Regions from separate parts of the Arthrobacter sp. 10N44_2 genome, predicted to be linked through region 1. Evidence: predicted binding sites of a transcription regulator. Region 1 holds the regulator's gene; each other region holds the start of a gene.
What was found. Region 1 encodes HrcA, which represses chaperone genes, less so after heat shock. Its sites were predicted from a motif close to TTNGCACTCGNNNNNNNCGAGTGCNAA; they were not measured.
Positions count from the first base shown of each region.

Region 2: groES (co-chaperone GroES) is a predicted target of HrcA. The motif match lies at 6,743-6,769, and genes of this name have one in related genera.
Region 3: AC1DBX_RS03415 (FmdB family zinc ribbon protein) is a predicted target of HrcA. The motif match lies at 2,102-2,128, and genes of this name have one in related genera.

Region 1 covers NZ_JBFTHT010000001.1:337,362-347,872, reverse strand. The annotation lists gene AC1DBX_RS01610 (NUDIX domain-containing protein) at 12-410, shown strand; gene srmL (PheS-related mystery ligase SrmL) at 724-1,842, shown strand; gene AC1DBX_RS01600 (GerMN domain-containing protein) at 2,242-3,123, shown strand; gene AC1DBX_RS01595 (16S rRNA (uracil(1498)-N(3))-methyltransferase) at 3,174-3,962, opposite strand; gene dnaJ (molecular chaperone DnaJ) at 3,965-5,095, opposite strand; gene hrcA (heat-inducible transcriptional repressor HrcA) at 5,188-6,201, opposite strand; gene AC1DBX_RS01580 (DUF3097 domain-containing protein) at 6,520-7,371, shown strand; gene AC1DBX_RS01575 (DUF4870 domain-containing protein) at 7,515-7,934, shown strand; gene hemW (radical SAM family heme chaperone HemW) at 8,062-9,300, opposite strand; gene lepA (translation elongation factor 4) at 9,346-10,511, opposite strand, start outside.
Region 2 covers NZ_JBFTHT010000002.1:113,630-124,140, forward strand. The annotation lists gene AC1DBX_RS03475 (acyltransferase family protein) at 1-1,018, opposite strand, end outside; gene AC1DBX_RS03480 (DUF389 domain-containing protein) at 1,199-2,167, shown strand; gene AC1DBX_RS03485 (acyltransferase family protein) at 2,244-4,325, opposite strand; gene groL (chaperonin GroEL) at 4,595-6,205, opposite strand; gene groES (co-chaperone GroES) at 6,287-6,583, opposite strand; gene AC1DBX_RS03500 (hypothetical protein) at 7,121-7,555, opposite strand; gene AC1DBX_RS03505 (class I SAM-dependent methyltransferase) at 7,622-8,845, shown strand; gene AC1DBX_RS03510 (shikimate 5-dehydrogenase) at 8,942-9,775, opposite strand; gene AC1DBX_RS03515 (glutamate--cysteine ligase) at 10,085-10,511, shown strand, end outside.
Region 3 covers NZ_JBFTHT010000002.1:92,806-103,316, forward strand. The annotation lists gene AC1DBX_RS03400 (GNAT family N-acetyltransferase) at 1-385, opposite strand, end outside; gene galU (UTP--glucose-1-phosphate uridylyltransferase GalU) at 391-1,308, opposite strand; gene AC1DBX_RS03410 (5-formyltetrahydrofolate cyclo-ligase) at 1,413-2,075, shown strand; gene AC1DBX_RS03415 (FmdB family zinc ribbon protein) at 2,215-2,466, shown strand; gene AC1DBX_RS03420 (RcpC/CpaB family pilus assembly protein) at 2,844-3,527, shown strand; gene AC1DBX_RS03425 (AAA family ATPase) at 3,644-7,936, opposite strand; gene guaA (glutamine-hydrolyzing GMP synthase) at 8,245-9,834, opposite strand; gene AC1DBX_RS03435 (DUF3817 domain-containing protein) at 10,009-10,511, opposite strand, start outside.

The sequences.
Region 1 (10,511 bases):
CGACTGATGCGATGACCCACCGCATTGCCGTCGGCGTACTCTTCGGGCCACGAGGCGTTCTGATGTGCCGCCGGGTCCCGACATCGAAATGGTACCCGGGTATGTGGGACTTCCCGGGCGGCCACATCGAGGACGGCGAATCAGCCGGCGAGGCGCTGGCCAGGGAGCTCCTCGAAGAAATCGCAGTCAACGTCGTCCCGCCTACGAACGCTCCCACGTTTAGGGTCCAGGACAACGAGGGCTCACCTGAGGGGTTGGCGCTCTCGGGGTGGGTCCTGGAAATGTGGACCGGCGATCCTGCCAACTTGGCCAGGGATGAGCACTCCGAAATACGCTGGTTCAGCCCTAACGATGCCCTCGGACTGGACCTCGCGCACGCCCATTACACCGAAGTACTTCAACACCTTTGAAGTTTAAGAAATGGCGGCGCCTGAAGAGGACAGACTTACACGCATTCTGATAAAGGCCGGCCCGCGGATGGGTTCTGATAGGTGTCGGCCTTCGGAGCACCTTGGCATATGGAACCAGACCGTCCGGCTCGAGGAAACGCGTGCCGGGTGCGCATCGGGGGTATAGTCGGCGCATGCAACTTTCGCGTCGATTTATATTCCCCCGGCCGGTCCCCGGCCGCGAGGGCTCTGAGGCGCGCGCCTAGGTCCTGGCGCCGGGTTTGAGTCGGGGGAAGTCAACCCACCACTCGAAATCCGAAAACAAGGACCTGCAATGCCCTCATATCTCAGTCCCTCCGAGCTCCACGACGCTTTGACCATCCGCGATCTTTCAGATCCGGACGGCGGGCCCCATGCAATGCAGCCGCTGTTGCAGGGCATCCTCGACGCGCTCAGCCGCGAATGGAGAGTGCCACAACGAATCGTCCGCCACAGCCCGCTGGTGAGCGTGGCCGACAATTACGACCGCTTGGGGTTCAAGGAATCAGATGTGACGCGGGATCAAAGGTATTCCCGCTATCTCAGCCCGACGGTCATGCTCCGAAGCCACACGTCGGCTTCCATCCCGCAGCTGCTGCGTGCACTGCACGCGGACCAATCCATGGACGAGCTCTGGGCGGTCCCAGGTCTGGTCTACCGGCGCGATTGCATCGACCGCACCCATGTGGGAACTCCCCACCAGGTCGACCTATGGCGCGTCAGCTCACGGGGGCAACTCGACGCCGGCAACCTGCAGGAAATGGTCGGATCGCTGGTGCAGGCGGTGCTTCCAGGAGCACCCTGGCGCGCAGTTCCGGCAGATCACCCCTACACCGAAGAAGGCTTGCAGGTCGATGTCCTCGCGGACGGGGAATGGCTCGAACTCGCCGAGTGCGGGCTCATCGCGCCGCATCTGTTCTCCGGGGCCGGCCTGGATCCCACCAAGTGGTCGGGACTGGCTCTGGGCATGGGATTGGACCGCGCCCTCATGCTCCGCAAGGGCATCCCCGACATCAGGCTGCTTCGGTCCACAGACCAGAAGATCGACCGGCAGATGCTGGACCTGTCCCGGTGGAATCCAGTTTCCCAGATGCCCTCCATCCGCCGGGACATCTCCATCGTCATTCCCGCTGACCTGGATACCGAAGTGCTTGGAGACCGGGTGCGAACAGCGTTGGGCGCAAAGGCCGACGATCTGGAAAGTGTCGAACTCCTGGCCCTGACGCCCTGCGCTGACCTCCCCGCAGCGGCGAGGAAACGACTCCGCCTCAGCGATGGGCAGGCCAATGCACTGATACGCCTGGTGCTGCGTCCCCTCGCCCGGACCATGACAGACCCGGAGGCGAATCGGATCCGGGACGACGTCTACCTGGCCCTGCACGAGGGGCCCGTCAAGGAACTCATCGCAGGATAGTGCCTGCCGTGCCAGTTCACCGTCGGGCTCCTGGCACGGCAGGCATGGAGACGCGGCCGGACCATGTCAGTGCCAGGAACCACAAGCGGACGCCATTAGGTATCAACTTTGTATCGGCCTCATATCGTTCCCGTTGCAGTTCCGGCGCCCGGGCCCAAACCCGGCTGCCGCGCCGCGCCCGTGTGCCATGCTGGAATCCGGCTGTCCCGGGATCGCCGGGCCGGTCTCCGGCCGGTGAGGGATGGGGCGGCCGTCGACGGCCGACGACGGCTACAAACGGATCATCACCGCGGAACGCGGGGCGTACGACGAAGGGACAGCGGCATCAGGAAGCGTGGAGTTCAGCAGCCATCGGCGGGGCGCGTCCGCCGCGTCGCGTTGGCGTTGGCGCTGCCTGCCGTGCTCGTCCTGTCCGGCTGCGTGGCGACGCCGCAGAGCGGCATCACAAATTCCAGCAGCCCATCAGAGCTCATTCCCGCCCCGGCGTCGGGCGCCCCCACCACGAGCGCACCGCTGGAGACTGCCCAGACGTCGAACAAGGCTCCGGTGTATTGGATCGGCCGTGGCAATGACAACGCGTTTCTCTACCGCGAGTTCCGCGACGTTCCGGATCAGGACAATCCCGTCACCCGCGCCCTGCGGGTCATGATGTCGCAGAAGCCATTGGACCCGGATTTTTTCACGCCCTGGCAAAATCCGAAGAAGCTGGCGACCTCGATTTCCGGCAAGAACGTCATCACGGTGGATGTCTCCGCTGATGCCTTCAACAGCAACGTGGATGCGGCCATGGCCGAGCGCGCCATCCAGCAGCTCGTCTACACGGCGACAGCTGCCGCGGCCAGCGCCGGCCTCATCGATGCCGGACAGCAGGTCCAGGTGGTTGTGCTGGTGGACGGTCACACCGACTACGTCGCCTTCAACCATGTCCGCCTGGGCGAGCCGACCTCCCGCAGCGCCGGGATGGTGGCACCAGTGTGGATCATTGATCCGCAGGAGGGCACGTCCGTGGCCGACGGTTCGGTCAAGATCAGCGGCCGCAGCACCGTCCAGGGCGGGAAGCTCCGCTGGGCGATCCTCAAGGTCGACGGCGACGGCGACAACGCCAAGACCGCGTATCTCAACGGCAGCGCCACCGCCTCCGCCGATGCAGCCCGGCCCGGGCTGTTCACCTTGTCCGTGAACCTCGGCCCGGGCAATTACGAGGTCCGGGTGTCCCAGGTGGACGCATCCGACAGCGCCAAGGAAGTATTCCAGGACACCCGCGGGTTCACGGTCAAGTAGCCGTCACCTCAACAAGGCATCACGTCACCTGCGGCGGCGGCTGCCGCAGGTCACCAGCGGCCGAGGATGTCGCTGGCCAGCACAGTGGCGGCGGGCCCGGCCGTGGACGAACGCAGCACATGGTGCCCCAAAAGGGCCGTAACTGCACCGGCGTCGCAAAGCCGGGTCACCTCCCGCGGGCTGATGCCGCCTTCCGGACCCACGATCAGCAGGACCTCACGGGATCCGGCATCATATGCCACAACATCGCCGGGCCCAACACTTTCCAGCCAGGCCTCGAGTACCTGCCGCAGCGGGCGCACGGCGTCTTCGTGCAGGATGACGGCGAGGTCTGCCGCCGTTACGGCCGCCTGCAGCCCGGCGCCGTCGACGGCGGCCCGGACCTCGGGAATCCATGCCCGGCGCGCCTGTTTGGCGGCTGCCGTCACCACCGACTGCCACTTGGCATGCGCCTTCGCGGCCCGCTCAGCCTTCCACCGCACAATGGACCGCTCGGCCTGCCAGGGAATGACTGCGTCGATGCCCAACTCGGTCGCGGTCTCGGCCGCCAGTTCATCGCGGTCGCCCTTCGCCAGGGCCTGGACCAGGACCAGCCGTGTTCCTGGCCGTGGTTCCTCAGCCAGGTCCACGCATTCGACGCTCAGCTCCCCGGGAGCGACGGCTGTCACGGTGCCGGTCAGGCGCTTGCCTGCGCCGTCCGCGATGTCGACCGCTTCGCCGACGCCGATCCGTTTGACGGTGACGGCGTGTCGGGCCTCGGTTCCCTCGAGGACGAAGGCCGAGCCGGGGACCTGCTGGTCCAGGGTGCCTGGGGCGGTGAAGAAGACCGGGTTACTCACCGCTACAGGTTACCGAGCCGGTCCCGCAGTTTGGCGAAGACGCCGCCGCTGGCCGCAAGCTTTCCTTCCGTGAGGTGCTCGCCACGGTGCTTGGCCAGCTGGCGGAGAAGTTCCTCCTGGACGTGATCGAGCTTGACCGGTGTTTCCACCTGCAGGTGCACCTTCAGATCGCCGCGGCCGTGGCCGCGCAGGTGCGTGACGCCAAGACCGCGAAGGGTGATGATCTCGCCGGACTGGGTGCCGGCCTTGACGTCGATCTCCTGCTGTCCGTCGAAGGTGTCGAGGGATATTTCGGTGCCGAGGGCGGCCGCCGTCATGGGAATGTTGAGGCTCGCGTGCAGGTCATCGCCCTCGCGCACGTAAGTGGCGTCGTTGTTGACCCTGATCTCCACGTACAGGTCCCCGGCGGGGCCGCCGGCAGGGCCGGCCTCGCCCTGGCCGGACAGCTGGATGCGGGTGCCGGTGGCCACGCCGGCCGGGACCTTGACAGTCAGCGAGCGGCGGCTGCGGATCCGGCCCTGGCCGCTGCATTCGTTGCACGGGTCCTTGATGACGGTGCCGAAGCCCTCGCAAGACCCGCAGGGGGCGGACGTCATGACCTGGCCCAGGATGGACCGCACGGCGCGCTGGACCTGACCGCTGCCGCCACAGATGTCGCAGCGGACCGGGTGGGTGCCCTCCCGGCAGCAGGATCCCTCGCAGGTGGGGCAGATGACGGCCGTGTCGACCTCGAGCTTTTTGTTCACGCCGAACACCGCATCGCGGAGGTCGATCCGGACGCTGATCAGCGCGTCCTGGCCGCGGCGGACCCGGGACGCCGGGCCGCCCTGGCCGCCACCGGCGCCGAAGAAGGTCTCGAAGATGTCCTGGAAGGCGAAGCCCTGGCCCGAGTAGCTGCCGCCGCCGAACCCGTTGTCGGTGCCGTTCTCGTTGCCGGTGGTGTCATAGACCCGGCGCTTCTGCGGATCGGAGAGGACCTCGTAGGCGTGCGTGACGGCCTTGAACCTGTCCGAGGCGTCCTCCCCGGGGTTCACGTCCGGGTGCAGGGTCCGGGCCAGTTTCCGGTAGGCCTTCTTGATCTCCTCCCCCGATGCGTCGCGGGAGACTCCAAGAACGTCGTAGTGGCTGCTCAAAGTGTGTATCTCTTCCTTGTTGTACTGCCTGTGGGGTACTGCCTGTGGGGCACTGCCTGTGGGGCAAGAAGTCGTATTCGGTCCCGGGCCTGTCAGGGCCCCAGGATCCTCGAAAGGTAGCGGGCCACCGCTCGGACGGCGGCCATGGTGGTGGGATAGTCCATACGGGTGGGCCCAAGCACTCCGACCTTGGCCGTGGCGTCCGGCCCGTAGGCGGTGGCCACGACCGAGGCCTCGGCGAGACCGTCGTAGGGGTTTTCCCGGCCGATGCTGACGGTCACGCCGCGCGGGTCTTCGGCCATTTCGCTGAGCAGGCGGAGCATGACCACCTGTTCCTCGAGGGCCTCCAGCACGGGGCCGATGCTGAGCGGGAAGTCCACATTGGAGCGGGCCAGGTTGGCGGTGCCGGCCATGACCATGCGCTCTTCACGGCTGCTCGTGGCCAGGGCCTCAAGACCGCGGGCCAGCGCCTGGGCTGCTCCGCGCCGCGCGGGCGGGCCACCGGCAACGACGGCGGGCAGCAGCTGCGGCATCAGGCTCAGCGGCGTACCGGAGAGGCTGGCCAGAAAACTGCTCCGCAATTCCGACAGCGCGTCGTCGGGAATGTCCTGCCCGACGTCGATCACGCGCTGCTCCACCTTGCCCGTGTCAGCAATCAGAACAGCCAGCACTTTCCTGGGCGCCAGGGGCACGAACTCAATGTGCCGCACCCGGGCGCGGCTGAGCAGCGGATACTGCACGACGGCGACCTGGTTGGTCAGGTGCGAGAGGAGCCTCACGGTCCGGTCAAGGATGTCGTCGAGGTCCTCGGATCCTTCCAGCAGCGCCTGAATGGCCCGGCGCTCGGCCTGGGACAACGGCTTCACCGCTGAGATCTGGTCGACGAACAACCGGTAGCCCTTGTCAGTGGGGATCCGGCCTGCACTCGTGTGCGGTGCCGTGATCAGGCCCTCGTCTTCCAGCGCCGCCATGTCATTTCGGATCGTGGCGCTCGAGACGCCGAGATGGTGCCGTTCAACGAGCGCTTTGGAACCAACGGGCTCACGCGAATGGACGTAGTCCTCCACGATGGCGCGCAGCACTTCGAGTTTGCGCGGTTCGCTCACGCTCCACCTCCAATCGACTGTCCCGCAGCCGGTGCCACCCCCCGCGTCCGGTCCGGGTCCACCAGTGGTGCACGGACGGCCCGCCACAGGACAAGGGTTAGCACTCGACATGCCTAAGTGCTAACCAGTCTAATATGAGTCGCCGCGTTGTTAGCATTGGATTCGCTCCAGGCGTGGCCCGCGGGAACGCGATTCCCGTCACGCCGGCGCCGAGACCGTGGCAGATGCTGCCGTTGCCGCGCCGTCGCGGTCCGGTTCCGGCCCCCGGAGAGTTCCACCGACCGCCGTACATTCCGAGTGCAAAGTAAGCGTGAAGAGATGTCGTACCAGAACTGGGGACCCCAGGACCTGTCCGCCCCCGCCAAGACCCAGTTGCCGGAAGTCCCGGTGGAACGCGGGATGGTCCTCGAGGAGGTCCAGTCCGGCTGGGTGGGCGCCGTAACCCGGGTGGAGAAGTCCGGCGGCATGCACGTGGTGGCGCTGGAGGACCGGCGGGGCAAGTCGCGGTCCTTCCGCCTCGGCTTCGGCTTCCTCTTGGACGGCCAGCCCATCCGCCTGATGCCGCCGGCCCCGAAAAGGACGGCACCGGCCGCCGGTGCCGGCCGCACGGCGTCGGGCTCGGTGCGGGTGGCCGGGCAGCGCGCACAGGTGGCCAAGGCCAGCCGCATCTGGGTGGAAGGAAAGCACGACGCCGAGCTGGTGGAGAAGGTCTGGGGCGATGACCTCCGGGTGGAGGGCATCGTCGTCGAGCCCCTGCACGGCATTGACGACCTCGCGTCCGCCGTGGCGGACTTCGGCCCGGGCCCCGGCCGGCGCCTCGGCGTGCTCGTAGACCACTTGGTGGCCGACTCCAAGGAGTCGCGGATCGCCGACGCCGTCATGGCCTCACCGGGCGCCGCAGGCAACGTCCTGATTGTGGGGCACCCCTACGTGGACGTGTGGCAGGCCATCCGGCCCTCGGTCCTGGGGATCGAGCAGTGGCCCGTGATCCCCCGCGGCACGGACTGGAAGACCGGGATCCTGATGGCTTTCGGGTGGCCCCACTCCACGAAGGAGGACATCGGCCTCGGCTGGCAGAAACTCCTGGGGGCTGTCCGCAGCTACGCTGATCTGGAGGCGTCGCTGCTTGGCCGCGTGGAAGAGGTCATTGACTTCCTCACCGTGCCCTAGTCCGCCGCGGCGGCCGCCCCTGATCTCCATTTCCTTGCCCGAGCAAGTATTCTTGAAACGGCGGCCGCGCTTCCAGTGCGGTCCCGGCTATTTCAGGCACAACCCAGGCAGCAACGCATCACCGCAATCCGAAGGGCTACACCGTGGCAGATAACGCACGCGAACACACGGGCAATCAGGCTGGCCATGGCCAGCCCCCGTACCATGGCGTTCCGGCAAACGCGCTGCCGCTGACGGCCAGCGAGGACCGCCAGTGGGCCACGCTCGCGCACTTCGGCGGCATCCTGGGCTGCGTGCCGTCGCTGCTGATCTACCTCATCTTCAAGGACCGCGGCCCGTTCACGGCACAGGAATCCAAGGAAGCCCTCAATTTCACCCTGCCGCCGACCCTGGCCGCGGTACTGGCCAATCTGCTGGTCTTCATCCCGGTGGTGGGCAACCTCTTCGCCGTGCTCGCCACGGTGATCTGGATCGCCGTGACGTGCTTCTCGGTGGCGGCAGGCATCCACGTCAACCGCGGCCAGCCGCACCGCTACGAGTTCAACCTGCGCTGGATCAAATAGCCGGCCCGGACCCAAGCACGAGAGCCGGCCGCCGCCCGTCAGGGGCAGCGGCCGGCTCTCTTTTGTGCGGCAGGGTGTTGTGGCCGCTGATGCGGGCAGCCAAGTCGTGGAAGTTTTGCCGGCCAGACTAGTCCGGCAGGATCCTGCGGACGACGGCGTCGGCCAGCAGCCGGCCCTTAAGGGTGAGAATGAGCCGGCCTTTGAAAGCCGCCGCGGGGTCCACGAGGCCGTCCGCGATCAGCCCCGCCACAGCGTGCCTGCCGGTGTCCCCCAGGCCGCCGAGGCTTGGGATGTCGAGCCCGGAATTGAGCCGGGCCTCGAGCATGACCCGTTCCACGTTACGGGTTTCAGAGTCCAGCGTTTCGCGTCCGGCGGCGGGTGAGGCGCCGGCGCCGAGGCGGTTGGCGTAGGCGGTGGGGTGCTTGACGTTCCACCAGCGGACGCCGCCCACGTGCGAGTGCGCCCCCGGCCCGATGCCCCACCAGTCGTCCCCGCGCCAGTAAGCGAGGTTGTGCCGGCAGGCCTGTTCGGGGGTGCGGGACCAGTTGCTGACCTCGTACCAGTTGAGCCCGGCGGCGGAAATCAGTTCGTCGGCGAGTTCGTATTTGGCAGCGTGGTCGTCGTCGTCGATTTCCGGCACTTCGCCACGGCGGATCTGCGCGGCAAGCTTGGTGCCGTCTTCAACGATCAGGGCATAGGCGCTGATGTGGTCGGGGGCGTAGGACAGTGCGGTCTCGAGCGAGTAGCGCCAGTCCGCCAACGACTCCCCCGGCGTCCCGTAAATGAGGTCGAGGCTGACCGAGAGCCCGGCATTACGCGCCCACTGCACCGCCTCGGGCACCCGGCTGGGCGTGTGGGTGCGGTCCAGGACCTTCAGGACGTGCGGCACGGCCGACTGCATGCCGAACGAAACGCGGGTGAACCCGGCGTCGGCCAGCAGCTGCAGGGATGCGGGCGTGACGGAATCGGGGTTCGCCTCGGTGGTCACCTCGGCGCCGGGCTGCAGTCCCCAGGCGTCGATCGCGGCGGTGAGGATGCGCGCCAGGTCCTCCGCCGGCAGCAGGGTGGGGGTGCCGCCGCCGAAGAAGACCGTGCTGAGGGGGCGGCCGGGCAGGCCGCTGCCCTTCAGGGCCGCGGCGGCGAACTCCACTTCCGCGATCGCGGTGGCGGCGTAGGCGTCCTGGGAGGCCCCGCCGCCCAGCTCGGTGGCGGTGTAGGTGTTGAAGTCGCAGTACCCGCAGCGGACCGCGCAGAACGGGATGTGCACGTACAGCCCGAATGCTCGCTGATCGGCGCCCTCGCCCGCCTGGGCGGGCAGCAGCCCGTCCGCCGGCGCCGGGTCGCCGAGGGGAAGAACGCTAGGCACGGGCCCGGCCTGCCGATACTGCAGCAACAATCATTACCTGCACCGTTACTTCTTGGCCTTGTCCTTGGACTCGTCCGTTGTCAGCGCGGCGATGAAAGCCTCCTGCGGCACCTCGACGCGGCCCACCATCTTCATGCGCTTCTTGCCTTCCTTCTGCTTTTCCAGCAGCTTACGCTTTCGGGTGATGTCACCGCCGTAGCACTTGGCAAGGACGTCCTTGCGGATGGCGCGGATGCTTTCGCGGGCGATGATCCTGGAGCCGATGGCGGCCTGGATGGGCACCTCGAACTGCTGGCGCGGGATGAGTTCGCGCAGCTTGCCGGTCATCATCACGCCGTAGGCGTAGGCCTTGTCGCGGTGGGTGATGGCGGAGAATGCATCAACCTGTTCGCCCTGGAGCATGATGTCCACCTTGACCAGGTCGGCCACCTGCTCGCCGTCTGCCTTCCAGTCCAGTGACCCGTAGCCGCGGGTCTTGGATTTGAGGATGTCGAAGAAATCGAAGACGATTTCGGCCAGCGGCAGGCGGTAGCGGATTTCCACCCGGTCCTCGGAGAGGTAGTCCATGCCGCCCATGACGCCGCGCCGGCTCTGGCACAGCTCCATGATGGCGCCGACAAACTCGTTCGGCGCAAGGATGGTGGCGGACACCATCGGCTCACGGACCTCAGCGATCTTGCCGGTGGGGTATTCGCTGGGGTTGGTGACGTGGACGACCTTCTTGTCCTCCAGCGTGACCTCGTATTCCACGTTGGGCGCGGTGGAAATGAGGTCCAGGTTGTATTCGCGTTCGAGCCGCTCGCGGGTGATTTCCAGGTGCAGCAGGCCCAGGAATCCCACGCGGAAGCCGAAGCCCAGCGCGGCGGACGTTTCGGGCTCGTACACCAGTGCGGCGTCGTTGAGCATCAGCTTCTCCAGCGCATCGCGGAGCACGGGATAGTCCGTGCCATCGAGCGGATACAGACCGGAGAAGACCATCGGCTTGGCGTCCGCGTAGCCGGGGAGGGACTCGGTGGCGGGCTTGGCCAGGTTGGTGACGGTGTCGCCCACCTTGGACAGGCGGACGTCCTTCACACCGGTAATGAGGTAGCCGACCTCGCCGACGCCAAGGCCCTTGGAGGGGGTGGGTTCCGGGGAGCTCACACCAATCTCAAGGAGCTCGTGCGTGGCACGGGTGGACATCATCTGGATGCGTTCACGCGGGTGCAGCA
Region 2 (10,511 bases), on a different contig from region 1:
CGAGGGCCAGGACCAGCAGCGGCCAGTGCCAGAGATAGAGCGCATAGGAGATATCCCCCAGCGCCACCAGGGGTTTCCAGGTCAGGAAGCGGTCAACCCCGAAGCGGCTGCCGCTTTGACCGGCGGTGATGATCGCCGCGGCGGCCAGCGTGGGCCACAGCGCGATGAATCCGGGGAACGAACGGTCCACGGTCAGCAGGAGCCCGCAGGAGAGCATGGCCACGAGGCCGCCCCAGCCGAGCACGACGCGCAGGACCCTGCCCGGTTTCAGGTACGGCAGGGCGAGGGCCAGGAGCGAGCCGAGTGCGAACTCCCAGAGCCGGGCTCCGGTGTCGAAGTAGGCGTGGGCCTGGTTCGTTGCGGTCTGCTGGATCGAGTAGGCCAGGGACACCGCGAAGATGGCGCCGAAGGCCGCGGCCAGCAGGGAGCGGTAACGCAGCAGGACGTGGTCCTGGCGGGTCCGGCGGCGGAGCAGGCGGGAAAGAAGTGCGGTGCCGGCAAAGACGAGCGGCCAGAGCACGAACACCTGGCCCTGGATCGAGAGTGACCAGAAGTGCTGGAGCGGGCTCGCACCCGAATGGTCCTGGGCGTAGTAGTCCACGGCGCTGTCCGCCAGGAGCCAGTTCTGCCGGTACAGCAGGGAGGCCCAGGCCTGTTCAAGGACGTCGGGCCAGCGGCTTTGCGGCAGGATGGCCCAGGTGCCGGCGAGGACGCCGAGAACCACCACGACGACGGCGGGCAGGAGGCGCTTGAGCAGATGCAGCCAGTGGCTGAGCAGCCGCAGCGGCGCGCCGCTTTCGACTTTCCGCGTGAAGCTGAGTGTCATCAGGAAGGCTGAAATGAGGAGGAAGATGTCCACGCCGCCGGAGACCCGGCCCAGCCACACGTGGTACGTGACCACCATGAGGACCGCGAGGGCGCGAAGGCCCTGGACTTCGGGGCGGTAGCTTGTTTTTCGGGTCGCCGGAGAACCTGCATCCGCCCGTGGCGGGGTGACGGTGGTTCGCTCGTTCGACACAAAGATCCCTTCAGGCCGGTTTCCAAAACATCAATGTTACCGAAACGTAATTTTCTTTGCCAATCACACGGGCCCGGCGGTGTCCTTCACACGCCTGGCCGGCGGCGCACCCAGGGGGGCGGCGGCGCCGTCGGCCGCGGGGCGGAAGCTAGGCTGGTAGGAGTCTGAGGAGGCCGCCACGTGATCGTGCAGGTGCGCATTTGTGTTCCGGGTGAATTGTCCGGAGTTGTTCTCGAAAGTTGTACAAACCACGTCGGCGTCTCGGAAGTGGCGCTCGCGAAGGCCTCTTCCGTCACGCCGCCCGGGGACGTCATCGAGGTTCTGCTGGCCCGGGAATCCGTGGAGGGGCTCGTGGAGAAGCTGCACGCCCTCGACGTCCAGCAACGGGGATCGATTACGGTCATCGCACCGGACCTTGTGCTCTCGGACCGCGCCGACAGGGCGGAGGCGGAGGCTCCAGGTGAGGGCGCGGACGCCGTGATCTGGGACGAGGTGTCGCGGCAGACCGGCGAGGATTCGCGCCTGACGTGGAGTTTCCTGGCGTTCCTGGTCCTGGCGACCCAGCTGGCGGCCATCGGCATCGTGACGGACTCCACCATTGCGATCGTCGGCGCCATGGCCGTGGGCCCGGAGTTCGGCCCGCTGGCTGCCCTGGCCGTAGCCCTGGTCCGGCGCCAGCGGCGGCTCGGACGTGACGCGGCGCTGGCCCTCGGCGTCGGTTTTCCCGTCGCGATGCTGGCCGCCGCGCTGACCGCGTGGCTCTCCGTGCCACTCGGGCTGTTCCCCGCGGACGCGCTGGACCACGGTTCAGCAGTCGAATTCATCTACCACCCCGGCCCTTATTCCCTGATCGTCGCCGTCCTCGCCGGGACAGCCGGGATGCTGTCGGTCATCAGCCGGCGCTCGGCGGCGCTGATCGGGGTGTTCATCTCCGTCACGACGGTGCCGGCAGCCGGGTTCGTGGCCGTGGCACTGGTCCTGGGCGAGTACCAGAAGGCAGCCGGCTCCGCCCTGCAGCTGTTCCTGAACCTGCTCGGAATCGTGGTGGCCGCCGTCGGCGTCCTGCTGTTCTACCGGCTGGTGACCAGGCGGCTGGCACCGGACACTGCCCGCCAGCTGCGGCGCAGGGCGGACCGCTCCCAGCACTGACGCACGGGCGCCGCAGGTGCCCGCAACGGCCGGCAGTCCTGGGGACTACGGCCGGCAGGCCCGGGGACCGTGGAGCTTAGGGGCCCCATCCGGTCGCGGCGAGGAGCCTTTGGCTGAACATGGGGGCCATGCTGGCCGCATAGCTCCGGCTGAGGTGGTTGTCGTCCAGGTAGACGTAGGTGTTGCCGACCGCGCCCGGGCATTCCGTGCCATTGCAGATCAGGTCAGTCATGTCAACGAACGCGACGCCCGGCACCTTGCCATCCAGCGCGGCCAAGGGATTCGTTGCCGCAAGCATGCCCTGCTCGCGCGGCCTGCAGTCCGGCGCGTCGGCACCCTTGGTCGCTACGCACTCCGCCATGTTGAAGGTAAAACGCGGATTGTCCCGGAGGGCCACGACCTTGATGCCCTCGTCCGTCCAAGCCTTCGCGGTGGCTTCGAAGCCCGGGATCACGGTCTCCTGTGGCGACGACGGCGCCGCCTCAGTGCCCACGATGATGATGGCGTCCGGCGGGTTGTTCTTCACTTCGGATGCGACGGCCGCATTGAAATTGTCGCAATCCGCCGAGACGTGCTGCGGCGCGATGTTGGGCTTGCAGGCACCCTTGAGCATGGCGTAGAGCCGCCAGCCCTTCTCATCGCTGAGGGGAGCAATCGAGCCCAGCCATTGCTGTGCGTGTGAATCCCCGATCACGAGGACCTTTTTCGCTCCGGTGTCGGATTGATTGTTCTGGAAACAGTCCTTCTGAAGGACCGGGTCCTGCGGCTGCAGGTCACCGGAGCACGAGTTAGGGAGGCTGGCCCAGTCCTGCGGCAGCGTCTGCGGGGTGGGGAGCAGGACGGCGTTGGCGTCGGCCTGGTCCACAAAGCCCGGCGTCAGCGCCAGGGCGCCCGGGTTGTTCTTCGGGGCTTGGGCCAGGACTGCTTCGCTTTCGAGGTGCTGCTGGATCTGAATCCCCGCCAGCGGCACGGCGGCGGTGACCACGGCCACGGCGATGGCAACGAGGGCGCGGCGCCGCCGCACCTCCGGCCACTGCCACTCACGCCAGGGCTTCTCAATGAAGCGGGTGGTGAGGTAGGCGAGCACCAGGGAAACAGTGACGATGACGGCGCCTGTGATCAGACCCGCTTTTTCCCTGTGCATCACGGCAAGGGAGATGACCAGAACCGGCCAGTGCCACAGGTACAGGGCATACGAAATGTCGCCCAGCCGGACCAAGGGGTTCGAACTCAGGATCCGGTCGACGCCCAGCTTGCTGCCCGACTGCCCGGCTGCGATGACACAGGCGGCCGCCAGGGTGGGCCAGAGCGCCACAAACCCGGGAAAGGAAGCCTGGACGTTGAGCAGGAGGCCGCAGCTGAGCATGGCCACAATGCCCAGCCAGCCAAGCCCGATCCGCCAGCCCCGCGGAAGCCGCAGGGCAGGAAGGGCCAAAGCCACGAGCGTGCCCAGGGCAAACTCCCACAGCCGGGCCCAGGTGTCGAAGTACGCCTCCGTTTGGCTCGCCTGGGTGAAGACGATCGAGTAGAGCAGCGAAACAACGAAGATCACGGCGAAGACGTAGGACAGCAGCACACGGTAGCGGAGCCTGAAGCGCTTGGCGACGAACGCGGCCCCCACAAAAATGAGCGGCCACAGGATAAAGACCTGGCCCTGGATCGAAAGGGACCAGAAATGCTGGAAGGGACTGGCCTGGCTGTGATCCGCGGCGTAGTAGTTTGTCGCCTGGGTCTGCAGGAGCCAGTTCTCGGCATAGCCCAGGGAGGCCCAGCCCTGGTTGATGATTTCCATCCACCGGGTCCGGGGCAGGAAGAGGACAGTTGCGGCAAGGATGGCCACCAGGACGGTGACGGCGGCAGGGACGAGGCGCCGGAAAAGGTGCAGCCAGTGTTTGATGAGGGCCATGGACCGGCCCTGCTCGTACCGGCCCACGAACTGCAGCGTCATAAGGAAGGCCGAGATCAGCAGGAAGACGTCCACGCCGCCGGAAACCCGGCCCAGCCAGATGTGATAGGTCATGACCATCAGCACAGCGAGGGACCGGAGTCCCTGGATTTCGGGCCTGAAGGTGGATTTTCGGCCAGACTTGGCTGCGGGATCGTGCCCCGTCGCGGCAATGTGCCGGGCAGGCCGGGGCAAGGTTCCTTGCTGTGTCATAGAACTACCCCTCAACCAGATAACCAAAGCCTCCATGTTACCAAACCGTAATTTTGATGGCCAATCGTCACGGCGGCCACTGAACCCCATTGAGGCATGCCAACGTGGGAGTTTCCAGTGAACCCGGGACGCTGGAGCGGCACCTGACGGGTTAACTCTGCCAGAATCACGGCAACTTGCGGCCACGAACACGGCAGGACGGCAGCAGAGACTCGACAGAAAAAGGGACGGCCCGGCAGATGCCGGACCGTCCCCCCTGCGGGCAGAGCCTAGTGCTTGTGCCCTGCGTGCTCGTCTTCGTCAGCCGGCTTCTCCACCACGAGGGTTTCCGTGGTGAGGACCAGTGCCGCGATGGAGGCCGCGTTGCGCAGAGCCGCACGCGTCACCTTCACGGGGTCGATCACGCCAGCGGCGATCAGGTCTTCGTATTCGCCGGACTTGGCGTTGAAGCCCTGGTTCACGGCGGATTCGGCGACCTTGGCAGCCACGACATAGCCGTCGAAGCCGGCGTTCTGGGCGATCCAGCGCAGCGGCTGGACCAGGGCGCGGCGGACGATGCCGATGGCCGCAGCCGCGTCACCTTCGAGGGCCTGGACGGCCGCGTCCTCGTCGAGCGCCTTCAGCGCGTGGATGAGGGCGGAGCCGCCGCCGGCCACGATGCCTTCTTCGAGGGCAGCGCGGGTGGAGGACACGGCGTCCTCGATGCGGTGCTTCTTTTCCTTCAGCTCAACCTCGGTGGCGGCGCCGACCTTGATCACGCCGATGCCGCCGGCCAGCTTGGCCAGGCGTTCCTGCAGCTTTTCCTTGTCCCAGTCCGAATCGGTGCGGGTCAGCTCGGCGCGCAGCTGGGCAACACGGGCGGCGACGTCCTCGGCCGAACCGGCGCCGTCGACGATCGTGGTGTTGTCCTTGGTGATCGTGATGCGGCGTGCGGTGCCGAGCACCTCGAGGCCAACGGTGTCCAGGCTCAGGCCCAGCTCCGCGGAGACAACCTGCGCACCGGTGAGGGTCGCGATGTCCTGCAGCATGGCCTTGCGGCGGTCACCGAAGCCCGGCGCCTTGACGGCGACGACGTTCAGCGTGCCGCGGATGCGGTTGACGATCAGCGTGGACAGGGCCTCGCCCTCGACGTCTTCGGCGATGATGAAGAGCGGCTTGGAGCTCTGCAGCGCCTTTTCCAGCAGCGGCAGGAAATCCTGCACTGAGGAGATCTTGCCCTGGTTGATCAGGATCAGGGCGTCCTCGAGGACGGCCTCCTGGCGTTCCGCGTCGGTGACGAAGTACGGGGACAGGTAGCCCTTGTCGAACTGCATGCCCTCGGTCAGTACCAGCTCGGTCTGCGTGGTGGAGGACTCCTCGATGGTGATCACACCATCCTTGCCGACCTTGCCGAACGCCTCGGCCAGCAGCTCGCCGACCTCGTCGCTCTGGGCGGAGATTGCGGCAACGTTGGCAACCTGCGTGCCTTCAACCGGGCGGGCGTTCTCCAGCAGACGGGCGGCGACGGCCTCGACCGAAACCTCGATGCCGCGCTTGATTTCGCCAGGCGCGGCGCCTGCCGCTACGTTGCGCAGGCCTTCCTTGACCAGGGCCTGGGCCAGGACGGTGGCGGTGGTGGTGCCGTCGCCGGCAACATCGTTGGTCTTGGTGGCGACCTCCTTGGCAAGCTGCGCGCCAAGGTTCTCGTAGGGGTCATCCAGCTCGATTTCACGGGCGATGGTCACACCATCGTTGGTGATCGTGGGGGCGCCCCACTTCTTGTCCAGTACGACGTTGCGGCCGCGCGGACCCAGCGTGACCTTGACGGTGTTGGCGAGCTTATCGATGCCGGCTTCAAGCGACCGGCGGGCAGCGTCGTTAAACGCAAGCTGCTTTGCCATGGTTTTGTCCTTTCAAGACAGAACCCCGCGCAACTGATCCATTCAATGCGAAAGGATCGGCTGCGCGGGGGTCCAAGAGAGTTACTTTACGACGATCGCCAGAACGTCGCGGGCGGAGAGCACGAGGTACTCGGTGCCGCCGGTCTTGACTTCGGTTCCACCGTACTTGGAGTAGATGACGACGTCGCCAACGGCAACGTCAACGGGAACGCGGTTGCCGTTGTCATCGAAGCGGCCGGGGCCTACTGCAACAACTTCGCCTTCCTGCGGCTTCTCCTGCGCGGAGTCCGGGATAACCAGGCCGGAAGCCGTGGTCTGCTCGGCTTCGAGCGGGCGGACAACAATACGATCCTCAAGAGGCTTAATAGAGACCGACACTCGGACCTCTCCTTTTCGTCAGCAAATTCGTGGACTATGAAGCGGTGATGCCAAGGCGCACAGACCGTCGTCGCGGTGCCGGCAGCGTGCCTGGCGGAACGCGCTTCATGTGTTAGCACCCTCCTAGGGAGAGTGCTAATGACGACTCTATGTAAATGGTTAGCACTCGGTCAAGGCGAGTGCCAGAAATTCGTTCCGGGTGAACATTTCCCCCTAGGGGACATGCCCATTTTTCGCTGCGGCCGGAGGACACTTGGGCGTCATGCTCTGTACCCGTGCTGAGCGATGGACATACCCAACGGGTGCGGGCTGCCCGGGAGGACATGCCCATTCTTCGTTGCGGCCAGAGGACACTTGGGCGTCATGCTCTGTGCCCGCGCTGAGCGATGGACATACCCAACGGGTGCGGGCTGCCGGGGAGGACATGTCCATCCGTGGCGCAGGAGGCTGGGCATGTCCCCTGGCCCGTGGCCGTTGGCCGTTTGGCGGTGCGGTGCGCCCCCACCAGCGGCGTCTATTCGCGCGCCTACTCGCTGGCTACTGGTCTGCGAGGTCGTCGAAGTCCACGTCCTCGCCGTCGTCTTCGTCCGTGTTCTGGCCTTCGTCATTCCGGTGCCGGAACGACAGCACGGCGCCGGCGGCGGCCAGCAGAATGCCGGCGATGAGGAAGATGATGCCGCCGAGCCGGGCCGCGGCATAGGTCTCGCGGATGGCCCGGGCCTCGTCCGTGGCGTCCTGGACGTTCTTGCCGCCGACGGAATACACGGTGGCGTTGAAGGAATCGAGGAAGAAGATGATCACCAAAAGTGCGACGGACACGACGGCGATCACCGCGCCGGCGATCAGCGCCGGTTTTGCGTAGCGGGCCAGTCCCTGCGGCCACCGGCGCTCCTGCCTGGCGTCGTCGTCGCCGGCCGTGTCCTGCCCGGCCGTGTCCGCTGAGATGCTGTCGCCTGTGCCGCTGTCTTCCATGCCATCAAGCCTAGCCCCCGCCGTCCGGTCACAGCGCGCCCGCTGACCTCAACTACGCTGGATGCCATGACTGACGCACCGCAGGAACATATTGCCCCGATCCTCACCCCCGAGGGCTGGGAGCTGCTGGCGTCGTTGGGCCCGTACCGCGAGGACGAGGCCTTCCGCCTCACGGCGTCGCTGCGCAAGGCCGGCCACTCCCCCGAGCTGGTCTCGGCCGTGCTCACCCAGTCCCGGCTGCGGACCAAGGCCGAGGCGAAGTTCGGCGAATTCGCCCGGCAGATGATTTTCACGAAGGCCGGTCTGGAGCAGGCCACCCGGCTCACGGTGGCGGCACGGCACGCGCAGCGGTTCGCGGAGGCCGGGATCGGCCACGTCGCGGATCTCGGCTGCGGGCTCGGGGCGGACTCCATGGCCCTGGCCTCTCTGGACCTGGTGGTCACCGCCGTGGAAATGGACGAGGCCACGGCCGCCTGCGCCACGATGAACCTGATCCCGTTCCGCAACGCCACGGTGGTCCATTCCGATGCAACGTCGGTATCCCTCGAGGGGATCGACGGCGTCTGGCTCGACCCAGCCCGGCGCACGACGTCCACTTCGGGAACCAAGCGGATCTGGGATCCGGAGGATTTCTCCCCGCCGCTGTCCTTCGTGGAGTCACTCGCCGGCACCGGCCGCGCCGTCGGCGTGAAGATGGGCCCCGGCATGCCGCACGATTCCGTGCCGGCCGGCTGCGAGGCGCAGTGGGTCTCCGTGGGCGGGGACGTGACCGAAGTGGCCCTGTGGTTCAACGCGGTGCGGCGTCCCGGGGTGCGGCGCGCGGCCCTCGTGCTCGGCCCCCTTGGTTCCGCTGAGCTCACCAGCGGCGAGGACTTCGGTACCGGCCCGGTGGCGCCCGTGGGACCCGTGGAGGGGTACCTGTATGAGCCCGACGGCGCGGTGATCCGCGCCGGCCTGGTGGCCGACGTCGCGCTCCAGCTGGGCGGGCACCTCGTGGACGAGCACATCGCCTACATCTGCGCCCCGGAGCTGCATGACACCCCGTTCGCCAAGGCGTACAGGGTCCTGGAGGTGATGCCGTTCAACGTCAAGGCACTCAAGACGTGGGTCAAGGATCAAGGCATCGGGGTCCTGGACATCAAGAAGCGCGGTATGGCTGTCACGCCCGAAGAGCTGCGCAAGCAACTCCTGCCCGGCGGCAGCGCAAAGCACAAGGACAAGAAATCCGCCACCCTGGTCCTCACCAGGATCGGCGAGGACCGGGTGGCCGTCTCGGTGGAGCCGGCCTAGCCCCGCCAGCGGGATCCCACCGGCCGAGTGCCCCGCGGCGCCGTGCCCCGCCGCCGCAGGATGTCAGCGAAGCGGCCGGTCAACTGGGCTGTCGCGCTATTGGGCCCGCGTGAACTCCTCGGCTGCCCGGATTTGCTCGTCGGTCGGCCGGACGCCGGTGTACAGCACGAACTGCTCGAGCGCCTGGATCGTGGCGACCTCGGCTCCGGTGATCACGGTCTTGCCGGCCGCGCGGCCGGCCTTGATCAGCGGTGTCTCGGCCGGGAGCGCGACGACGTCGAACACCACTTTGGCGGCATCGATGGCCTCCTGCGGGAAGGGCAGCGAGGCGGTGTCCGGGCCGCCGGCCATCCCGATGGGGGTGACGTTGATGAGCATGTCCGCCGTGCCGGTACCGGAAGCCGCAGAGCCCAGGTCCGCGCGCCAGGCGAAGCCGTACTGTTCGGCCAGGGCTCGGCCGGAGCCCTCGTTGCGGGCCACGACGGTCACGTCCTTGAACCCGGCATCCCGGAGCGCGGCCACGGTGGCCTTGGCCATGCCGCCGGAGCCCAGGACCAGCACCGAGTAGTCCGTGGGGACTGCATTGCTCTGCAGGAGCTGCTCGATTGCGGTGTAGTCGGTGTTGTACGCCGTGAGCCGGCCGCCGTCGTTGACGATGGTGTTGACCGAGTCGATGGCCTTCGCCGACGGGTCCATGACGTCAACGAGGGCGATCACGTCCTCCTTGTAAGGCATGGACACCGCGCAGCCGCGGATGCCGAGGCCGCGCACCCCGGCGATCGCCTGGGCGAGATCGGTGGGGGCAAAGGCCTTGTAGATCCAGTTCAGGCCCAGCTGTTCGTAAAGGTGGTTGTGGAAGCGCGTCCCGTTGTTGCTGGGCCGGGCCGAGAGCGAGATACACAGGGTCATGTCTTTGTTCAGTATGGGCACAGCTCCATTAAACGCCAGGATGGGTCCGGCCACCCGCGGCTCACCGCGCGACTGCCCGCGCCGTCGCTGACCAGCCACGTTGTGAATACACTCACGCACCAGCGGCAACTTTGACACCGTCCCGGGGCCGGCCCTGCACTAGACTTGGACCACCCGTAGCCCTGCCAGCCGCCCGGCCGGCGCCCTGGTATGTGGGAAATTGCACGTGACACCGCCGGTGCCACGTCCAGGGGCATGTCCGAGGGTGTTTGCCAGCGCATCTCCACACCAGGACCACGGCCAGGGACAGCAAAACAGTGAAGGGACCACATGAAGATCGAGTTCGCTTCATCCAGGCAGTCGACCCTAGGCGTGGAATGGGAGCTGGCGCTCGTCGACGCCGAGACCGGCGAGCTGGCCTCCGTGGCGAACCAGGTGCTGCGCGGCGTCGCTGCCCGGCATCCCGAACTCAATGAGGACGACGAGCACCCGCACATCAAGCAGGAGCTGCTGCTGAACACCGTGGAGCTCGTCACGGGCATCTGCACCACTGTTGCGGAGGCCAAGGCGGACCTGAGCAGCTCGCTCGCGGCGGTCCGGGACGTGACCGATCCGATGGGTGTGGAGATCTTTTGCGCCGGGAGCCACCCCTTCAGCCCGCCCCAGCTGCAGCCCGTCACGGACAAGGAACGCTACGCCAAGCTCATTGACCGGACCCAGTGGTGGGGCCGGCAGATGGTCATTTACGGCGTCCACG
Region 3 (10,511 bases), on a different contig from region 1:
TGGCCACGGCGGTCGGGGCGATCCCCCGGCCGGCCCGTTCCTTGTCGACCCAATAGCCAAGCGTCGCCATCATGGCCGACCCCCAGACAATCGAGGACACCGTCAGCTGCCCCACGATCACCGGCGCCTGATGGCCTGGTGTCCATTCCGCGATGACGAACGGCAGGGCCGTGGCCTGCGCGGCCTGGGCCTTGAGCGAGCGCACCATCTGCCGGTAGTCCGGCAGGCCGCCGCCGGGGACCGGGTTCGATGCCTCCCAGGGGGCCAGCCACTCGCAGTTGCGGGACCTGAGCGCTGTCCACTCCTTGCGGTCCCGGTACCGGATCGGGCGCAACACGATGTCGCCGCTCTCCAAGGTCACCGGCCAGGTGAAGCTGCCCCCCACGGGAGTTATTTGGCGAGGCTGGGGGCCAGGCTGGACGCGAAGCCGGGCAGCCATTCGCGCAGGCCCGGGCCGAGGTCCTCACTGTCGCAGGCGAGCTGGACACAGGCCTTGAGGTAGCTGAGCTTGTCGCCGGTGTCGTAGCGGCGGCCGCGGAAGATGACGCCGTACACGCCGTAGCCCTCGCCGGTGCCGGCCGAGAGTTCCTGCAGGGCGTCCGTGAGCTGAATTTCCCCGCCGCGGCCGGGCGCGGTGCGTTCCAGCACTTCAAAGACGGCCGGGTGCAACACGTAGCGGCCAATTACGGCCAGGTTGGACGGGGCGTCCGCGACATCGGGCTTCTCCACGAGCTGGTTGATGCGGACGTAGTCCTCACCGCCGATTGCCTCGACGTCCGCGCAGCCGTAGGCACTGATCTGGGACGGGTCCACCTCGATCAGAGCGACCACCGACCCGCCGGTCTTGGCCTGGACCTCGATCATGGTGCTGAGGAGCTCATCGCGGGCGTCAATGAGGTCATCTCCCAGGAGGACGGCGAACGGCTCATGCCCGACGTGCTGCTTGGCCCGGAGGACCGCGTGGCCGAGGCCCATGGGATCGCCCTGGCGGACGTAGTGGATGTCACCGAGGTTGCTGGCGGCCTGGATGGATTCGAGCTTCGCAGTGTCACCCTTCGCCTCCAGGGTGGACTCCAGCGCGGGGACGCGGTCGAAGTGGTCCTCCAACGCCCGCTTGTTGCGGCCAGTGATCATCAGGATGTCGTTCAGGCCGACATTCACGGCCTCCTCGACGACGTACTGGATGGCCGGCTTGTCAACGACAGGCAGCATTTCCTTGGGCATGGCCTTTGTGGCCGGGAGAAACCTGGTACCAAGGCCCGCGGCGGGGATAACGGCCTTGCGGACGGAAGCGATGGGTGTATTCACACGACTAATCTAACGGAGGGACCAATCATTGCGTAATCATTATGCGAACCGCCTGCCGGGCCCCCGGGTGCAGCGCGGCCGCAAGAGGCAGAGGACGGGCCAAGATGGCGTCAAAAGAGGAAATTCGCTCCAGCCACAGGGCGGCGCGTTCCGCACTCCCGCTGGCCGCACAGGACACCGCCGCGGCGGGCATCGCCAGCCACGGGCTCGCGTGGGCCTCCGGGCTTGGCCGCGGCCGCCAGGGCACCTTCGCGGCGTACCTCGGTGTGGGCGCCGAACCGCCCACACTGCCACTGCTGACTGCCCTGGTCGAGGCCGGGCACCGGGTGCTGCTGCCCGTTTGCGAACCCGACATCGAGCTCAGCTGGGTGTATTGGACTCCCCAGTCCGGGTTTGTCCGCAGCCGGTACGCGCCCATCCATGAGCCTGTCGGAGAGCGCCACGGTACCGAAGTCATGCGGGACGCCACCGCAATCTTCCTGCCGGCCACCGCGGTGGATTTCTCGGGCAACCGAATCGGGCAAGGCGGCGGCTACTACGACAAGTTCCTTGCCGCCCTGGCTGCCATGTCCTCCGCGTCCGGCGGGGCGGACGCCGGGGCGGCCGACGCTGCAGCCGACGCTGTCGCGTCGCCGACTGCCGCCGTCGTCTATGACACGGAGGTGCTGCCCGCAGGCAGCATCCCCGCGGAGTCGTTCGACCGGAAAGTCGACACGGCGCTGACCCCGGGCGGGATCGTCCGACTCGGCCGATCCCGGCCCGCCTGATCCGGGTTCCCGCCAAGGTGATAGAATTGGCACTCAGGCCCTGCGACTGCTAAGGACGGAACAGGTCGATAGACATATCGGCGGTGATCCGGACTCCGCAGTACGGGACCTGCTCGTTTGCCCCTGAGGAGGATTTCCAGTGCCCACGTATGCATACGCCTGCAAGGACTGCAGCCACGCCTTCGAGATCGTGCAGTCGTTCAGCGACAACTCCTTGACGTCCTGCCCCGAGTGCCAGGGCACGCTGCGCAAGAAGTTCAACAGCGTCGGCGTAGTGTTCAAGGGCTCCGGCTTCTACCGGACCGATTCGCGCGACGCCAAGGGCAGCACGGTTTCCCCGGCTCCTGCAACTCCCGCGGCCACCCCCGCGCCCGCCGCAGCGGCCAGCTAAGGCATCTGCCGGGTTGGCACCGGCCGCCGGCTGGGCTACGGCCGGCTGATTCTCGGCACTGCCTGAATCCCTGTCCGCTGTTGCCGTTGCCGCTGTTGCCGTTGTCCACATAGGACGTTCCGCAGCTGCCGCCGCTCTGCGCAGATCCGTAGCGTGGCGGCATGGAACTTTTCCTCACCGCGGTTTCCCCGCCTTCGTTCAAGACGGCTGCCCCGGCGGCGCCTGTGCCGTCTTCCACGCCTTTGTTCAGGCCTTTCCGCGCCGCAATGCCGGAAGCTGGCCCCGGCCGCTGGTCCCGTACCGGTATCCGTCCAACGAGCCTTCCTGCCGCCACGTTTTCCGCCGCAGGCCTTCCGTTCCGGAGCCGGATCGGTCCCGTGAAACCCCGCCGCCGTCCGCCCCGCGGCCGTCCGTCGTGGCGCCGCCTGCGCGGCTGGCTGAACCGGAACCGGCGGCTTATCGCGGCCCTCCTGTTCTGCATCCCCGCCGGACTGACAGTTCAGCAACTGGCTCCAGCGCCCACTGACACTGTCGCAGCCTTCGCCGCCGCGGCCGATCTGCCCGCTGGAAAGTCCCTGGAACCCGGCGATCTCAGTAGGATCAGCGTGCCACCCGGCCTTATTCCTGCGGGCAGCCCCGGCAGCGAGACCGCGTTCGAGGGAAAACAGCTGGCCGCACCGTTGCGCCAGGGCCAGCTCCTCACCGACGCCCAGATCCTGGGACCGGGCCTGCTCGCCGGAAGCCCGCGAGGCTCTGCGGCCGTGCCGCTGAGGATGGCAGATCCGGCCTCCATCCAGCTGGTCTCCCCCGGGCAGCTCGTCAACGTGGTGCTCACTGCCGGCAACGGCATGGAACAACCCGGCGAAAGCCAAATCCTGGCCGAAGCCGTACCAGTGCTCTGGACGTCGACGCAGGGCGGCAAGGCCGGCTCCTGGCCCGCCACTGCGGAGACTGACGGGCTGGTGGTGGTGGCAGCGACGGCCGACCAGGCCCGCAGGCTGGCGGGCGCGTCTACCCAGGGCAAATTGTTTTTCGTGCTTGTGGCGTCACCACCGGGCTAGCCGTCCAGCCAGCAGGGCGTTTCCGCCGGGCCAGTGGCCCGGGCCGTAGGCTCCGACGCGGGCCGTAGGCTCCGACGCGGGCCGCGCCCGCAGGCTCTGGGCTGCGGGCCGCCACGTCAGCCCCAGTGCGGCGGCTTCTGTTCCTGGAGCCAGGCGTCGTGATCGTAATTATCAGGCTGGTCACCCCAGCGCCGGGGGTCGTCTTCCGCCGCCTTATTCGGCAGCACACCCTCCGGAACGGTGGCCTGTGCCTCCGAACGGCGGGATGTCTCCTTCGCGGCCTCCTGGTCCGGCCCGTCGCCGGTCGATTCCCCGGTCGATTCGCCGGCCGTCGACTCACCGGTCTTCGGCCCCGCGGTGTCGGCCGCGGCGCCCGCCGCGCCGGCTTCGCGGGCGCCGGTGGCGCCGGCGTCGTTCGTGTTGCCGGTGTCGTTCGTGTTGCCGGCGTCGCCGGTCTTGCCGGTGTTGCTAGTGATGCCGTCCGCACTCATTCCGCCGGCCTCCTTACTGCCTGTATTGCCTGTCATTGCTGATGCTGGTGCCTGCCGGCGGAATTCTTGGCCGGCAGTTTCGTGGCCGCGGAACACCTGTCCCGCGGGTTCGGCCGCCACGTGGTACTCGGCGGCCCGCGCCTCGTCGATCGCCAGGTGTTCGATGCCGTCGTCGAAGAAACCGTGCGATGTCCGCAGCCGGCTGGACACGGCGGGCTTCTCCAACCCGAGGTAGCCGCCTATCCGGTCGGCGCAGGCCGAGGGGTCGGTGAAGACCTCTATGGTCCACAGGGGCATGTACCGCCAGCCAAGCCGCTCCAGGAGCTGCGGCCGGAGCCTGCTCCGTTCGCGGACGCTCATCCGCCGGTAGTGGCTGGTGCCATCCGACTCGATCGCCACCGGACGGGGAATCTCCGCATCGTCCTGGCCGATCGTGGTCATCGGATCGGCGGCCGCCACCATGTTCAGGACGCCGTCGTACTGGTGCCACACCCGTGCCCCGCGGGCCCGGAGCCGGTCACCCAGGTCGGCCACGAGCGGATCGGCGCCGAGCGCCTGCTCGCTGGCCGCAGCACGGGAGGCGGGGCTGCCAAGATCCGTGTTGCCCGCGATCTCACGGTCCAGGAGCTCGTAGAAGTCCACGGCGCCGTGGCTGAGGCGGCTGACATCAAGGTCTTCGGGCCGGAAGCAGCTGAGCACGTGCAGGGACCGGCGGGCACGCGTCATCGCCAGGGCGAATTTTGCTCGGCCACCTTCGGCGGAAAGCGGCCCGAGGCTGTGGAGGGTGCGCCCATGCGGGGTGCGGCCATAGCCCGGGGAAAAAATGACGTGGTCGCGGACAAGGCCCTGGGCCCGTTCCAGATCCACTACGCGGAAGGACTCATCCCCCGCAGTGAAGAAGCTGCCCAGCATGGGGTAGTTGGGCAGTTGCGCCCTGATGGCCTCACCGATCCGGGCGGCATGGCGAAGGCTGCCGGTCACCACGGCCAGCGACGTCCGGGGGCGGAGCCGGGCGTGCTCGAAGACCAGCTCCACCGCGCGGTTGACCTCGGCAACAACCGATTCGACGCCGTCGTGGTCAGCGCTGGGCAGCCCCGTGCCGTCGGGGAGGTACTCCACGCTGAGGGTACGGTCCAGCCCTGTGGCAGATTGGCCCTCCGGGAGGCGGGTGAGTTCCCCGCCGTAAAAACCCTTGCTGAGCTGGCGCACCAGGTCTTCATCGACCGCACGGTACACGGTCCTCAGGTTCCAGACCGGAAGCACGGCAGAGAGTGCCCGGTACGAGCTCTCAACGCTTTGGTAGGAGCTCTCCCCCGCGGCGAGCCGTTCGACGCCCACGGTAAAGGTCCGGGGGCTGGCGATCTGTTCGTCGCCGAAGGCGATGACCTGCCGGGACCGGGCGATCGCCGGGAGGACGGCCTGCAACGAGGTCGTCTCGGCGTCGAGGATCACGACGGCATCGAAGGTCTGGTCGATCGGCAGCAGACCCGTCATGAGGTAGGGGCTGACGGACCACACCGGTACCAGGGTGGGCAGCAGCTCCTGCGCCTGGCCGCTCAGGGCTGCCAGGGTCACCCGGCCGTCCTTCAGCAGGCTGCGCAACAGCTCGGCCTGGCGGGGGTACGCCGCGATGGCAGCGCGCCAGCGCTCGGACAGGTTCCAGCGCAGCCGGGCAGCGCCGCTGGCGATATGGGCGTTGTCCGCGAGACGGTACTCCGCCTCAAGCTGGCGCAGGGCGTCGCCGTCGGACATGGCGAGGTAGTCATCGCCGCTGATCATGGCCTCCAGGGCCGACTGCCACCAGGCCAGCTCGAGTTCGGCGGTCACCGAACCCTCCGGGACCTCGCGCTCGGCAAGGTCGGCGAGAAGCTCGCCCAGGCCATGCTCTCGCATGCTTTCGACGAGCAGCGTGCGCTCCGGAAGGGTTTCAAGGGTCGCGGTGTCGGCGACGAGCCGCCGCACCCGGGGCAGGAGCTCGTCGTAGGGTGCGCGGTCCAAGTCGCCGCCGGCAGCGGTGTGCTTGACAGCCAGGCCCAGTTCAGCCAGTTCCGCTGCGAGCTCCCGGTAAAGGCCGCTGATTTCAGCCAGCCCGGACGGCACGGCCGGGTGCCGCTGCGTGGTCGCGTAGCCGGACCAGGCTGCACGCTGTTCCTGCACGAGGACCAGTGAGCTGTGCAGGTCCGCGATGTGCACGCCGGGCCGGACGTACTCCTTGGCCACCCTGCGCAGGCGTGAGCGCTGCATGGACGGCATTTCGATCCCGCGTTCCCTGCGCCAGGCGGAGGACGCGGTGGCCGAGATCAGGTCGTGGACGGGCCGGTCAAAGATGTCGGGAGTGAACTTGTCCAGACTTTCGCGGACGGCCACGAGAAGTTCGATCTGCTCGCCCCATTCGGCGAAGGTCCGGCCGAGCCGGATCTCTGCGTGTTCCGCCACGGCATCCATGCGCCCGCGCAGCAACGGCAGTTTTTCCGCAACGGACTGGGCAACGCCCTGCGCTTCCTGCGTCTCCTTGCGGGTCAGCAGGCGCGCGCCGTGCCAGGGGCTGGTGGTCGACGCCCGGCTGAAGCTGCCGAGCTCGGCGGCGCGGCGGAGCCGGCCTGCGAGCTCCTCGCGGTCCCGGATATTGTCCAGCACGCTGCGCTTGAGCCGGACGGTCGTCGCCGGTGCCGGCTGGATGGAGGTCAGCTCTGCAAGGGACTGCATGGCCTCATACGGCGAGCAACCCCAGCGCGCCCGGACGTTGTGCAGGGAGGCTACGTGGTCCATGAGGGCGTGGCGGTGCCCGGTCAGTGTGGCGTGAAGGTTGCTCAGTTGCGGCTGCAGCGACTTCTCGTTGCGGACGATCGCCCGGACCAGCTGGCCCTTCAGCTGCAGCGGGCTGGCGCTGCCCGTCAGCTGCAAGAGGACCGAATCCAGGCCGAGGCCATCCAGCTGCCCGGAGATCTCGGCGAGGCTGGCCCGCCTGTCGCCAACCACCAGGACGGACTTGCCCTCGTCCACCAGGGCGCCGATGGTGTTGATGACTGTCTGGGTCTGGCCCGTGCCCGGCGGGCTGCTGACCACCAGCGAGTCGCCCGCCCGGACGGCGTCGACCACATACTGCTGGTCCGTGTCGGCGTCGAGCAGCAGAAGCTCGTCGGCGGGGTCACGGTCGTCCGTGCTGGGGAAGCGGCCGGGTTCCAGAGCAGGCACGTCGACCAGTTCGCCGGAACCGGACCGGGCCAGCGTGGTGACCAGGGGGTTGTTCTGGTTGATCCACGGATCATCGAGGTTGCCGGAGAGGTCGGCGAAGGTGGAGACGAGCAGGTTGTGTTCGACCTCCGCGCCGTGAATCGGCTGGACCAGGGTGCCCAGGCGGTCCAGAACGGGCTGCGGGTCGTAACGGGCCGTGCTGTACGCCATCCGCGTCACCGCGTTGACGTCGAAAACGATCCCGTGGACGGTCTTGAGGTGCCGGACCAGCGCCGGGTTGATCTGCGCCTGTTCGGTGAGCTGCAACTCATAGTCGTCCTCGCCGGGGCGCACCGTGAGGGATATGGCGGTGAGCATGACCGGGGCCGAGATCCGTTGCGGCTTACCGCCGACGGCGGACGTCCAGACGACCGTGCCGGCGGAGAAATACCCCGCGTCGATGCCGCGGTCATTGGCGAGTTCGAAAATCTTGGAGCGCAGGTTTCGTGATGCCCTGGCCGCGACAACGAATTGCTGGCGGTCGCGGATCAGGGTCGAGAGCCGGGTACGCCGCCCTGCCATCAGCTGGGCGAGCCCCGAGGGATGGGCATGAGTCAGGTCAATTGAGCCTTCGGGCGTCTTGGTGAAGCGCAGCATGGTATCTGCACCGGTGACTGGCTTGAGCCCCGACAGCCATTTCCTGAACTCCTCGGAGCCCTCGGGGTGGCCTTGACCAACTGACACTGCTGCCTTCTTTTCTGTGCTCGACTTCTCTGTGCCGGACCGCGGCGGGCTCGACTCTGGCGGGTTCGTCGTATCAACGCTCGTCTGTGTTGCGTCCGCGCTTTCCCTGGCCGCATCTTGTGTGCTCGCGGTTGCCAGGCTCGCGCGGGACGCCTTGGACCATACCGGCATGCTTTCGAGGGTAGCCCGAATCCCCCGCAGGTGCGGGGCCGCAACACTGGGCGGTGCGAAATTCAGCCCGAATTGTCAGAAACATTGTCAGGAACAAAATGAAATGGCCGGCCTCGAAAGGCCGGCCACTCAGATTGCTATTCCCACTCGATGGTTCCCGGCGGCTTGCTGGTCACATCCAGCACCACGCGGTTGACGCCTTCCACCTCGTTGGTGATCCGGTTGGAAATCCGGGCCAGGAGATCGTAGGGCAGCCGCGACCAGTCGGCGGTCATGGCGTCCTCGGAGGACACGGGGCGCAGGACAATCGGGTGTCCGTAAGTGCGGCCGTCGCCCTGGACGCCCACGCTGCGGACGTCCGCCAGCAGCACCACGGGCATCTGCCACACTTCGTCATCCAGTCCGGCCGCGGTCAGCTCGGCGCGGGCGATCGCGTCGGCCTTGCGGAGCAGGTCCAGGCGTTCTTTGGTGACATCGCCAACAATCCGGATGCCGAGGCCCGGGCCGGGGAAGGGCTGGCGGCCGACGATTTCCTGCGGCAGGCCGAGCTGGGCACCGACCGCGCGGACCTCGTCCTTGAACAGGGCGCGCAGCGGTTCAACCAGTTCAAACTGCAGGTCCTCGGGGAGCCCGCCCACGTTGTGGTGGCTCTTGATGTTGGCCGCACCCTCGCCGCCGCCGGATTCGACGACGTCGGGGTACAGGGTGCCTTGGACGAGGAACTTGATCTTTTCCCCGTGCGCCGCTGCCTCGGCAATGATCGCCAGTTCGGCTTCCTCGAAGGCGCGGATGAATTCGCGGCCGATGATCTTGCGTTTGGTCTCGGGATCGCTGACGCCGGCAAGGGCGCTCAGGAAGCGCTCCTGCTCGTTGGCGACGTAGAGCTTGACGCCGGTGGCGGCCACGAAGTCGCGTTCGACCTGTTCGGCTTCGCCCTCGCGCAACAGCCCGTGGTCCACGAAGACGCAGGTCAGCTGGTCGCCGACGGCGCGCTGTACCAGGGCGGCGGCCACAGCCGAGTCGACACCGCCGGAGAGGCCGCAGATGACCCTGGCGTCGCCGATCTGGTCACGGATCCGCTGGACCTGCTCTTCCAGAATGTTGCCGGTGGTCCAGTTCGGTTCCAGCCCGGCGCCCTTGAAGAGGAAGTTTTCCAGGACCTGCTGGCCGTAGGCCGAGTGCTTGACTTCGGGGTGCCACTGGACGCCGTAGAGGCGCTTGTCCTCATTGGCGAAGGCCGCGACGTCGGCGCCCGCCGTCGTCGCCAGGACCTCAAAGCCCTCGGGGGCTTCGTGGACGGAGTCGCCGTGGCTCATCCAGGTGCTCTGGTGCTGGGGCATGCCGGCCAGGATGGAACGGCCCTCGCCGAGGGTGGTGGTCTCGGTGGCGCCGTATTCGCGCAGGCCCGTCTGGGCCACCTTGCCGCCGAGGGCGTTGGCCATGGCCTGGAAGCCGTAGCAGATGCCGAAGACCGGGACGCCGGCCTCGAAGAGGTCGGCACCGACGCTGGGGGCGCCGTCGGCGTAGACGCTCGAGGGCCCGCCCGAGAGGATGATCGCGGCGGGGTTCTTGGCCAGCAGCTGCTCGGTGCTGTACGTATGCGGAACCACTTCCGAATACACATTCGCTTCCCGGACGCGGCGGGCAATCAGCTGCGCGTACTGGGCACCGTAGTCAACAACCAGAACCGGCCTGTGGGACGTCTGGGATGCAGTGGGAGTAGTCACCCCACTAGCCTACTTTGCGCCGCTGCCCGCCCGCACATTGAGAAGCCGGTGCGGGCCCGAATCGCGGGCCGAGGTAAGCGAACTCACATGCCCGACGGCGGCCGCCGGCGTCGTGTCACTGTTCCGGGAGGACTGATCGGGACGGATCAGGAAGGGCGCCGGGTCAGGAGGGGTTCAGTACCGCTGGGGCGCCTGCGGGTTTGCTGCGAGTTCGGCCTCGACCTCGGCGTGGAACTTCTTCTCGACGAAGAAGGACAGGAACGGCACGACGCCACCCAGGGCCATAACCACCAGCTTGGTGAACGGCCAGCGCATGAGCGACCACAGCCGGAAGTTGGAAATCAGGTACACGACGTACATCCAGCCGTGCACGATCAGGACCGTGATGGAGAGGTTGACGCCCCCGATCACCCCCGGCGGCTCGGCGTCGGCGAATCCGAGGCCGAACGGCTGGCCGGTGACGGCGTTGATGCCGCCGGCGAAGAGGTACTGACCGAAGCCGTACCGGGCGATCAGTTCGGCGCAGAGCAGCAGCAGCATCGTGCCCGTCAGGTAGGCGAGCACCTTGTAGAACTTCAGGGCGGACCGGATTTGGGCCTCGGTGCCGCCGAAGCGGCGCTTCTTCCCGGCTTTCCCCGTGCCGTTGGTGGACTGCGGCTGGATGGCGGGCTGGGGCT